Regions from separate parts of the Dermacoccus sp. Ellin185 genome, predicted to be linked through region 1. Evidence: riboswitches for the same ligand, from Rfam matches in the RefSeq annotation. Region 1 holds a riboswitch; each other region holds the start of a gene.
What was found. Region 1 has a riboswitch for S-adenosylmethionine ahead of HMPREF0321_RS03215 (MetQ/NlpA family ABC transporter substrate-binding protein). Riboswitches for the same ligand answer to the same signal wherever they lie in the genome.

Region 1 (2,190 bases):
CCCAGTCGGCGACCTCGAGGGGGTAGGCGACGTTGGCGTACACCGTGCGCGAGCGGATGAGGTTGAACTGCTGGAACACCATGCCGATGCGACCGCGCAGCTCGCGCACCTGCTTCGCGGACAGCGACGCGAGGTCGACGCCGTCGATCTCGACGTGGCCGCGCGTCGGCGTCTCCAGGCCGTTGATGAGACGGACGAGGGTGCTCTTGCCGGCGCCGGAGAAACCGATGACGGCGACGATGCGTCCGCGCTCCACCTGCGTCGTGATGCCGTCGAGAGCCGTCACCTGGTTCTTGCCGCGGGTGAACGTCTTGCCGACATCGTGGAAGGCGACGGCGGGCGGGGTGTCACTCGCCGGCGCGGCGGCCTTCGTCAGTGTGGGGGAGGGGCCCGTCACTTCGATCCCTTCGCCTTGATCTGGGCCTCGAGCTTCGCGAGGATGCCCTGCACGTCGGAGGCGGAGTTGTTCACGAGGACGCTCGTGCCCTTCGTGCGCTCCTCGATGAGCTTCTCGACGCTCGGGTCGTGGTAGGCCTTGACGAACTTGGCGTAGTCGGCGTTGTCCTTGTCCGCGGCGCGCGCGACGACGACGTTGATGTACGGCTTCGACGAGGCCGCATGCGGGTCGTCCTTGAACAGGGCCTTGCTCGGGTCGAGCTTCGCATCCGCGGCGAAGTTGTTGTTGACGATCGCGCCGTCGACGGACGGCAGCGCAGCGGCGGTCTGCTCGGCGTTGACCGCTGTGACGGTGACCTTCGAGGCGCCGGCGTCGATGTCGGCCGGGGTCGACAGCGAGGTGCCACCACCCTTGAGCTTCAGCAGTCCGGCGCTCTGCAGCAGCAGCAAGGCGCGTGCCTGGTTCGTCGGATCGTTGGGGATGGCGATCTTGCCGCCCTGGGGGAACTGGCCGACGCTCGTGTGCTTCTTCGAGTACAGCGCCAGCGGGACGATGTACGTCGCCCCGATGGGCGTGAGGTTCTGCTTCGCCTTGGTGTTGTAGTCGGCGAGGAATTGCAGGTGCTGGAACTGGTTGAGGTCGACCTGGCCCTCGGAGAGCGCGGGGTTGGCCTGGGTGTAATCAGAGAAGTTGACCGGCTCGATGTCGAGGCCGTACTTGTCCTTGCCCACCTTGACGAGCTGGTTCCAGTACGGGTCCGACGCCTCCGTCGTGCCCACCTTGAGGTGGGTCAGCTTGTCGTCACTGCTCCCGCCGAACACCTTGGCCCCGATGCCGGCGGCCAGCGCGACGACGAGGACGCCTGCGCCGATCGCGACGTACTTGCCGGTGTTGTTCTTCGGTTTCGGGGGCAGGGCGCTCGCGCCGTTCTCGGCGCTCGTGGCGTCATGCGTGGACGAGGCGGGCGTCGAGGTCTCGTCGGCGGGGGTGTGCTTGTCGGTCATGATCTCTCCTGGTGAGGCGGCAAGGATGCGAATGCGCGGAGCTGGCGCGGGTGCGCGGAGTCAGCGTGAAGGCGGGGGCGCCGGGGTGGGGCGCGGTGTCGTGCGGGGCATGCCTTTCGGGGCCTGGGCAGCGCAACGGAAGGCTCACGAGGATGCCGTCACGTTGGGTGCCGAGCGTGCTTGCCGCGTGGTCGACGCGGCCGGGTCATCACCTGGAGCACCCCGCCACGCGTGTGAGGGTTGCCGTCCGACCAGCCAGGGCTTTGCATCGGATCTCTTGACCAGCAGCGAGATTAGAGCCGCGCACGACAAAGCGTCAAGTTGTGGCACTGGAGATGAGACGTGGGCGAACATTGTGACGTGCGACATCCGGGGTGGCTGATGCGGCGTCTTTCGCCGTCGAGGCTCGGGTGAGTGATTTCTTCACACCGCTTGGACGATCGTCTAGGTGGGTGATGAGTGTGACGTCGGTCACGCGCCGAGGGCCCCGGCGTCGTGTTCGACGACGCCCCACCCGGGCAGCACTTCGGTGGCGTCCTGACCCAGCCGGACGCCACGTGCTCGGCTGGTTCGAGCGTGCGGGCGGTCTTCCGCGGCGGCCACCCGAAGAATGACTTCCGCACGAGGGGCACGTTCGTCAAGGTGCAGCGTCAGGTCGGCTCGTCGTGGGTCGACGTCCGACGACCACGACTGGGACACCTCGTACGTCTGGTCGCGCGAGGGCGTCTCGTACTCGCGATGCACCGTGGAGTGGCGCATACGTCGCGGCACGCCCGCGGGCACGTATCG
Region 2 (2,190 bases), on a different contig from region 1:
GGCGAGTGGATGAGACGCAGCCGTCCGCGCCCGTGAGCCCGGACGATGTCGGCGGAGGCACTGACCGGGAACAGCCGATCGGAGTCGACCGCGGCGACGACGAGCTCACCCCCGAACACCCGAAGCGCAGGCTCGATGCCGCCGCGGCCGCGGCCGACGTCGTGCGTCGCCATCGCCTGCGTGAGCCGCACATAACTCATGGCGTCGAACCGCGCGACGAGTTTCGCGGCGTGGTGCTCGAGATAGCTCTCGACGGCGAACAGGCCGCCGTCGAGCGTGCGGTCCGCTCCCTGCGACTCGCGTCCGAACCGCTCCTGCAACTCGTGCGCGCTGCGGTAGGAGGTGTGCGCGATCTGGCGGGCGAGCCCGAGCCCCGACGTCGGGAAGACGCCCTGCTCGAGGTAGCCGCCACCCCGGAAATCCGGGTCAGCTTCGATTGCCCGCACCTGCGTGTGCCCCCACGCGATCTGGTCGGCGCCCGCCGCCGCGCAGCTCGCGACGACGAGGGCGCGCTGCACCCGATGCGGGAAGGTCGCCACCCACTCCGCGGCGCGCATCCCGCCGAAGGAGCCGCCGATGACGGTGTGGAAGCGCGCGATGCCGAGAGCGTCGGCGACCCGCGCCTCGGCGCGCGCCTGATCCCTGACGCTGACGTGTGGGAAGCGCCCGCCCCACACCCGGCCGTCTGGTGCGAGCGACATGGGGCCCGTGCTGCCGCGACAGCCGCCGAGCACGTTGATCGCCACGACGAACAGCTCGTCGGTGTCGAGGGGCGCGCCGGGGCCGATGAGACCAGGCCACCACCCCGCCGTCGGCTGCCCGGGGCCGACCGGCCCGACGACGTGCGAGTCTCCGGTCAGGGCGTGCTCGACGAGGACGGCGTTGCTCGCGTCGTCGTTCAGCTCGCCCCAGCACTCGTACGTCATGACGACGTCGGGCAGGGCGGCGCCGTTCTCCAGCGTCAGGGTGCCGATGTGGACGGCACGTGCGTGCGGGTTGAACCCGTCGTCGGTGAGGGGCGCCGCGGGGTCGGCCACGGCGAGGCGACGGTGCGAAACCATGACGTCCTCGATTCCGAGGTGGGTCGCAACCCACCTCTCGCGCTTGCCGCCCACGGGCGGCCCTGTCGTCACCCGGGGCACCCCGCCGCGAGGGAGGGTTGCCGCTCAGCAAGCCGGGGCTTGTGTCGCTGAAACTCTTGACCTGCGACAGAGTAGGCGGCCCTGCCCGCGGCTTCCATCGCCCGCGCGGCGACGTCCACGATGTGGCGCGCTCCCACAACCGGCACGCTCGTCAGGCGACGGAACTCTGCCGAGCCTTCGTGTGGAGCGCACCGACGGCCTGCTCGTACGACAACCCCGTGCCTGTGATGTCGCGCAGCAGTTGCCCCAATGACGTCCGCCCGATGCGCAGCGACGCCGCGGCGCACGCACCGGCTCCCCGCAGGTCGCCTTCGCGCCAGGTCGCGGCGGCCTCGAGGGCCTTCCACGCGGCGCGGCCGTGGCGCGGCACGAGCGGCAGCCAAGTTCGCAGGCACGCGCTCGTCATCAGCGGGCCAGGCTCGCCGAGCGGCGTGCCCGGGCTCAGCAGACGAAACAGTTCGGGTGCGACGCACAGGAGGATCTCATCGCGCGTCGGGCCGTCGACGACAGCGTCGGCGAGCACCTGCAGGTCGGCGCTGCGGGAGCGTCGCCGGGTGCCCGACGCGGTGTCGGGGACGTCGCACAACCGTGCCCAGGCGGCTCGGACGTCGACGACGCTGGGAACGGGGCGCGCGGTGGCGGCCATGGCCTCGCCGCCGCGGCGGACGTCGCGAAGCTGCTCGCGGGTCTGCTCTGACAGGGACGGGATCTCGTGGATCGCGCCGTCACAGCAGCCGAGCTCGCATTCGATGGCCCACCAGTGCTCGTCGCTGGCACCGAGGACGTGGTGCAGCGGCACGCGGCGCTCGATGCGTTTCGCGAGGGCCGCGATGTCGACGCGGCCCGGCTCGCAGCGATAGGCGATGGCGATGGCGGCCTGCGCACCCATCGTCGCGCGCCGCTCAGCGACGACGTCGAGCATGTGCGCCGTCTCCCCGTCGCACGCATCGTCCGCCCAGCCGAGCACCCCCGCGAGCGCACCGTCACGTTCGAACAGGACGATGACGGCGCCCGCCCTCTCGGAGCCGACGAGATCGGGAAGGGCTGC
Region 3 (2,190 bases), on a different contig from region 1:
ACACGCTGGACGACACCCTCGAGGAAGCGCAGGAGCGCAAGTTCGCCCTCGTCGCCGACAAGCTCGACCTGCAGCCCGGCCAACGGCTGCTCGACGTCGGCTGCGGCTGGGGCGGCATGGCGATGCACGCCGCTCGCGAGCGCGGCGTCCACGTCATAGGCGTCACCCTGAGCAAGGAACAGGCCGAGTGGGGTCAGCGCGCCGTGCGTGAGGCGGGCCTCGAGGGCCTCGTCGAGATCCGCCACGGCGACTACCGCGACGTCACCGAGACGGGCTTCGACGCCGTCAGCTCGATCGGCCTCACGGAGCACATCGGCGTGAAGAACTACGCCAACTACTTCTCGTTCCTGCACTCGAAGCTGCGCGACGGTGGCCGCCTGCTCAACCACTGCATCACGCGTCGCGACGACTCGGCATCGGCCAAGCCGGAGCCGTTCACCGATCGCTATGTCTTCCCCGACGGCGAGCTCGCCTCGCCGGGGCGGCTCATCAGTGGGTGCCACGACGCCGGTTTCGAGGTTCAGCATGACGAGAACCTGCGCCTGTCGTACGCCCTGACGCTGCGCGACTGGTGCCGCAACCTCGAGGCGAACTGGGATTTCTGCGTCGCCGAGGCGGGCCTGCCGACCGCGCAGGTGTGGGGCATCTACATGGCCGGTTCACGCCTCGGGTTCGAGGAGGGCTGGCTGCACCTGCACCAGGTGCTCGCCACGAAGACGACCGACAACGGCGACAACGGCGGCTACCCGCTGGGCTCGCACTGGGCGTCGCGTCGGCAGGGTTGACCTGTTGCGCGCACGGTGACGGCCGACGACCTCGACGAGGTCGTCGGCCGCTGTCGTGTGCCGGGCATCGCCCCGGGCCAGCGACGGCGGGTGAGATGGCGGATCGCGAGCACTGACTCGCCCCGTAGCAGCCGTGTCGTGATGCCGCGCACGGTGCCGGGCGTGGTTGGAACCCGAAGGCGCGTCCGGTGCCCGGGCAGCCCCTTTGCATAACTCGCTATTTTGAATAGGTGAGTGCTACGTTATGCGTGGGTCACGAGCCCCGGCGCGAAGTCTCGGCTGGCCGGGCGGCAACCCCCATGCGAACGCACACGGTGCGCCGGGGTGCCCCGAGTAACGACCCGGCCGCCCGTCGACCGACGCGGCGGCAAGCGCAACGAAGGGTCTGCCATGACACTCCTCGACACCACGCCCGACACGAACGTCGACTCCGCGAGCGGCGCAGCGGCGCGCCACGGCGGCACCGTCGCGACGCCCGGGCTGCGCATCGAACGCCTCGGCCCGGCGTTCGGCGCAATCGTCCACGGCGTCGACCTCGCGCAGGTCGACGACGCGATAGCGTTCGACCTGCGCCGCGCGCTGCTCGCGCACAAGGTGCTCTTCTTCCGCGGTCAGGACGCGTTCGACGACGACGCGCAGGTGCGCCTCGGCAACCTGCTCGGTGAGCTGACGGCGGGTCACCCCGTCGCGAGCACGCACGAGCGCAAGGAGATCTACTCGATCGACTCCTCCGACCCCGAGTTCTCGTTCTCCGACGAGTGGCACACGGACGTCACGTTCATGAAGGAGCCGCCGGCCATCAGCATCCTGCGCGCCGTGACGCTGCCCGACTACGGCGGCGACACCTCCTGGGCCGACGCTCAGGCGGCGTACGACTCGCTGTCGAAGCCGTTCCGCGGCCTCGTCGACCAGCTCATCGCCGCCCACGACGGCAACCGCGAATGGGGCGCGTACCTGCGCAAGCATGGTGGGCAGGAATGGAACGGCAAGGTCGTCACCGAGCTGCCCGTCGTCGAGCACCCCGTCGTGCGCGTCCATCCCGAGACGGGACGGCGTGGGCTGTTCGTCAACCCCGGTTTCACCTCCCACGTCGTCGGCGTGTCGCAGGCCGAGTCGCGGGCGATCCTCGACGCGCTGTATGCGCACCTGACGCAGCCCGAGCACACGATCCGTCACCGCTGGGCGCCCGGCGACGTCGGCATCTGGGACAACCGTGCGACGTCGCACTACGCCAACCGCGACTACGTCGACGCCAACCTCGGCCCGCGCGCCATGAGGCGTGTGACGGTCGGGGGCGACAAGCCCGTCGGCGTCAACGGGCTGACGGGTGGCGCGGCCGCCTGACGGTGCGAACTGACATGACGCGGTGCGGGTCTCTGGGGCCCGCACCACGTCGTCATGTACC
Region 4 (2,190 bases), on a different contig from region 1:
GCGCCCAGGCGACGTCGCCGGCGCCTGACGCATCTCCGCTGACGCGGTGGCTCGCGCCGCCGGCGCGGAAGTACGGAGGGGCGGTGTCGAGCCAGTCGCGGCGCCCGACGAGGGCTCCTGAACCGTACGGCGCGTAGGCCTTGTGGCCGGACAGAGCGACGTAGTCGATGCCCCAGGCGTCGATGTCGACGCGGCGGTGCGGGGCGAGCTGCGCGGCGTCGAGAGCCGTCCGCGCCTCATGCCGGCGGGCGACGGCGGCGAGGCGCTCGATGGGCCACACCTCGCCCGTCACGTTGCAGGCGCCGGTGATGAGGACCAACACGGGAGCATCGTTGTGGGCGCGGAATTCCGCCAGAGCGACGTCGAGGTAGCCCTCAGCCTCGGCGTGAGAGTGAGGGATCGGCAGCCGCGTCGTCCGCTCGTCCGCCCACGGCAGCAGCGCCGCGTGGTGCATCGAGCGGAACACGAAGACCTGCGTCTGTTGCGGCAGACAGTGGGCCAACAGGTTGAGCGCGTCCGAGGTGTTGCGCGTGAAGACGGTGACGTCGTCCTCGCGCGCGCCGACGAACGCGGCGACCTCCTGCCGAGCCTCCTCGTACCACCGGGTCGTCAGCTGCGACGCCCGTCCCGCACCGCGATGCACCGAACCGTACGTGCGCAGGGTCGTGTCGACGGCCCGCGCGGCGGCCTGCAGCGCGGGAGCCGTCGCGCCGTGGTCGAAGTTCGCGTGCTCGACGACGCGCCCGTCGAGCGTCGCGACGCCGAGATCGGCGCCGATCGTGGCCAGGGCGGCATTGGCCTGCTGCGGCGCGTCCGCGCGATGATAGGTAGCCGTGGGCGTCTCGCGACGGGACCCGCCGGGGTGCGCGGGCTGGGTGTGGTGACGCTCGGGGTCCGCGACGGGAGTCCCGGGGGTTACGGCGTGAGCGGGGCGGGTCGTGTGGCTCGCAGCGTGGCGGCGCGCGTCGGAGTCAAGGATCGAGAGAATGGCAGAACGGGGCATCGAGGCTCCTCGAATCAGGGGCCTCGCCGTCGCCAGATGGCTCGGCCCGCGCTTGCCGACACCGGTGCTGGTGGCGGCCAGGTCGTCACCCGGAGCACCCCACCGCGGTGGAGGGTTGCCGTCCAGCAAGCCGGGGCTGTGCGCTGGAACTCATGACCTACGTGAACGCTCGCACCCGGCCCTCCGCCGCGTCCACCGACGTGCGGCCAGAGGTTCGCATCGTGAGATCACCTGTGGGATCGCGGATGGCGAGCGCCGCGCGCAAGAGTCGGCGTCTCGCGGTGGGGATGCCCGTGGTCCCCCGGGCAGCTGGCGGCGCCTCCGACACGGGTCAGGGCGCTGTCGGATGCGAGCGCGTCAACGCGCCAGCGCGTCGGGACGCGGATTCGAAGGTGTCGAGCCGACCCGCCGTCACCATTGGACCCGTGTCACGGCGTGGGTCCGCGAAAACGGCCGGAACCCCCACTAGCCTTGCGGGGTGGCGACCCGAAACAGACCAGCGAACGACAGCGTCCTCGTCGCGAAGAAGGCCTCTTCGCAGCCGCGCGCCAAGAGCTCGCGCCCGGCCGGCGCATCTGCGGCCTCGACGACGCGCGCCCGCACGACCCCGCCGAAGTCGAGCGCACCACGTTCGGGCGGCACGACGAAGAATGCACCCGCGCGCAAGACCGGCTCGTCGCGAGGGGCTGCTGAAGCGCGTCCCTCCGCGTCCGGTCGCGCTGCTCGTGGCGCGTGGATGGGTGTTTCGCACGTCGCCGGCGGCACCGTCCGCCGCGTCGGCGCCGCCGCTTCTGACCTCGAACCCGAACACCGTCGCGACGGGCTCGGTTTCGCCCTCCTCGCCCTCGGCATCGTCGTCGCTGCGCGGGAGTGGTGGGGGCTGCCCGGCATGTTCGGGGACGTCGTCCACGCCGTCGCGGCCGGCACGTTCGGCGTCATCGCCTACGTCCTGCCCGTCGTCCTCACCGGCATGGCCATCCACATGTTCCGCCACCCGCGGGGGCACCAGCCGACCAACCGCATGACGATCGGGCTGACGATCCTCGCGCTCGGCTCGACGGGGATCGCCCACCTCGTCGGCGGGCGTCCGTCGACAGGGGATTCGACCGCGGTGCGCGGCGCAGGCGGCATCCTCGGCGTCATCACGGGAGGGCCGCTGTCTGCCGCGCTCACGGTGTGGGGCGCGG

Region 2: another riboswitch for S-adenosylmethionine. It lies ahead of HMPREF0321_RS11515 (homoserine O-acetyltransferase); the one in region 1 lies ahead of HMPREF0321_RS03215 (MetQ/NlpA family ABC transporter substrate-binding protein).
Region 3: another riboswitch for S-adenosylmethionine. It lies ahead of HMPREF0321_RS12930 (TauD/TfdA family dioxygenase); the one in region 1 lies ahead of HMPREF0321_RS03215 (MetQ/NlpA family ABC transporter substrate-binding protein).
Region 4: another riboswitch for S-adenosylmethionine. It lies ahead of HMPREF0321_RS10635 (aminotransferase class V-fold PLP-dependent enzyme); the one in region 1 lies ahead of HMPREF0321_RS03215 (MetQ/NlpA family ABC transporter substrate-binding protein).

The regions. Positions count from the first base shown of each region.
Region 1 is NZ_AEIQ01000043.1:36,635-38,824, reverse strand. Features, by position in the region: gene HMPREF0321_RS03220 (methionine ABC transporter ATP-binding protein) at 1-397, opposite strand, end outside; gene HMPREF0321_RS03215 (MetQ/NlpA family ABC transporter substrate-binding protein) at 394-1,401, opposite strand; SAM riboswitch class IV at 1,573-1,684, opposite strand; partial or broken gene HMPREF0321_RS15330 (neutral/alkaline non-lysosomal ceramidase C-terminal domain-containing protein) at 1,897-2,190, shown strand, end outside.
Region 2 is NZ_AEIQ01000099.1:85,438-87,627, forward strand. Features, by position in the region: gene HMPREF0321_RS11515 (homoserine O-acetyltransferase) at 1-1,061, opposite strand, end outside; SAM riboswitch class IV at 1,096-1,204, opposite strand; gene HMPREF0321_RS11520 (hypothetical protein) at 1,294-2,190, opposite strand, start outside.
Region 3 is NZ_AEIQ01000115.1:103,370-105,559, reverse strand. Features, by position in the region: gene HMPREF0321_RS12935 (cyclopropane-fatty-acyl-phospholipid synthase family protein) at 1-785, shown strand, start outside; SAM riboswitch class IV at 1,037-1,165, shown strand; gene HMPREF0321_RS12930 (TauD/TfdA family dioxygenase) at 1,176-2,129, shown strand.
Region 4 is NZ_AEIQ01000095.1:461-2,650, reverse strand. Features, by position in the region: gene HMPREF0321_RS10635 (aminotransferase class V-fold PLP-dependent enzyme) at 1-1,003, opposite strand, end outside; SAM riboswitch class IV at 1,047-1,161, opposite strand; gene HMPREF0321_RS10630 (hypothetical protein) at 1,469-1,669, opposite strand; partial or broken gene HMPREF0321_RS10625 (DNA translocase FtsK 4TM domain-containing protein) at 1,740-2,190, shown strand, end outside.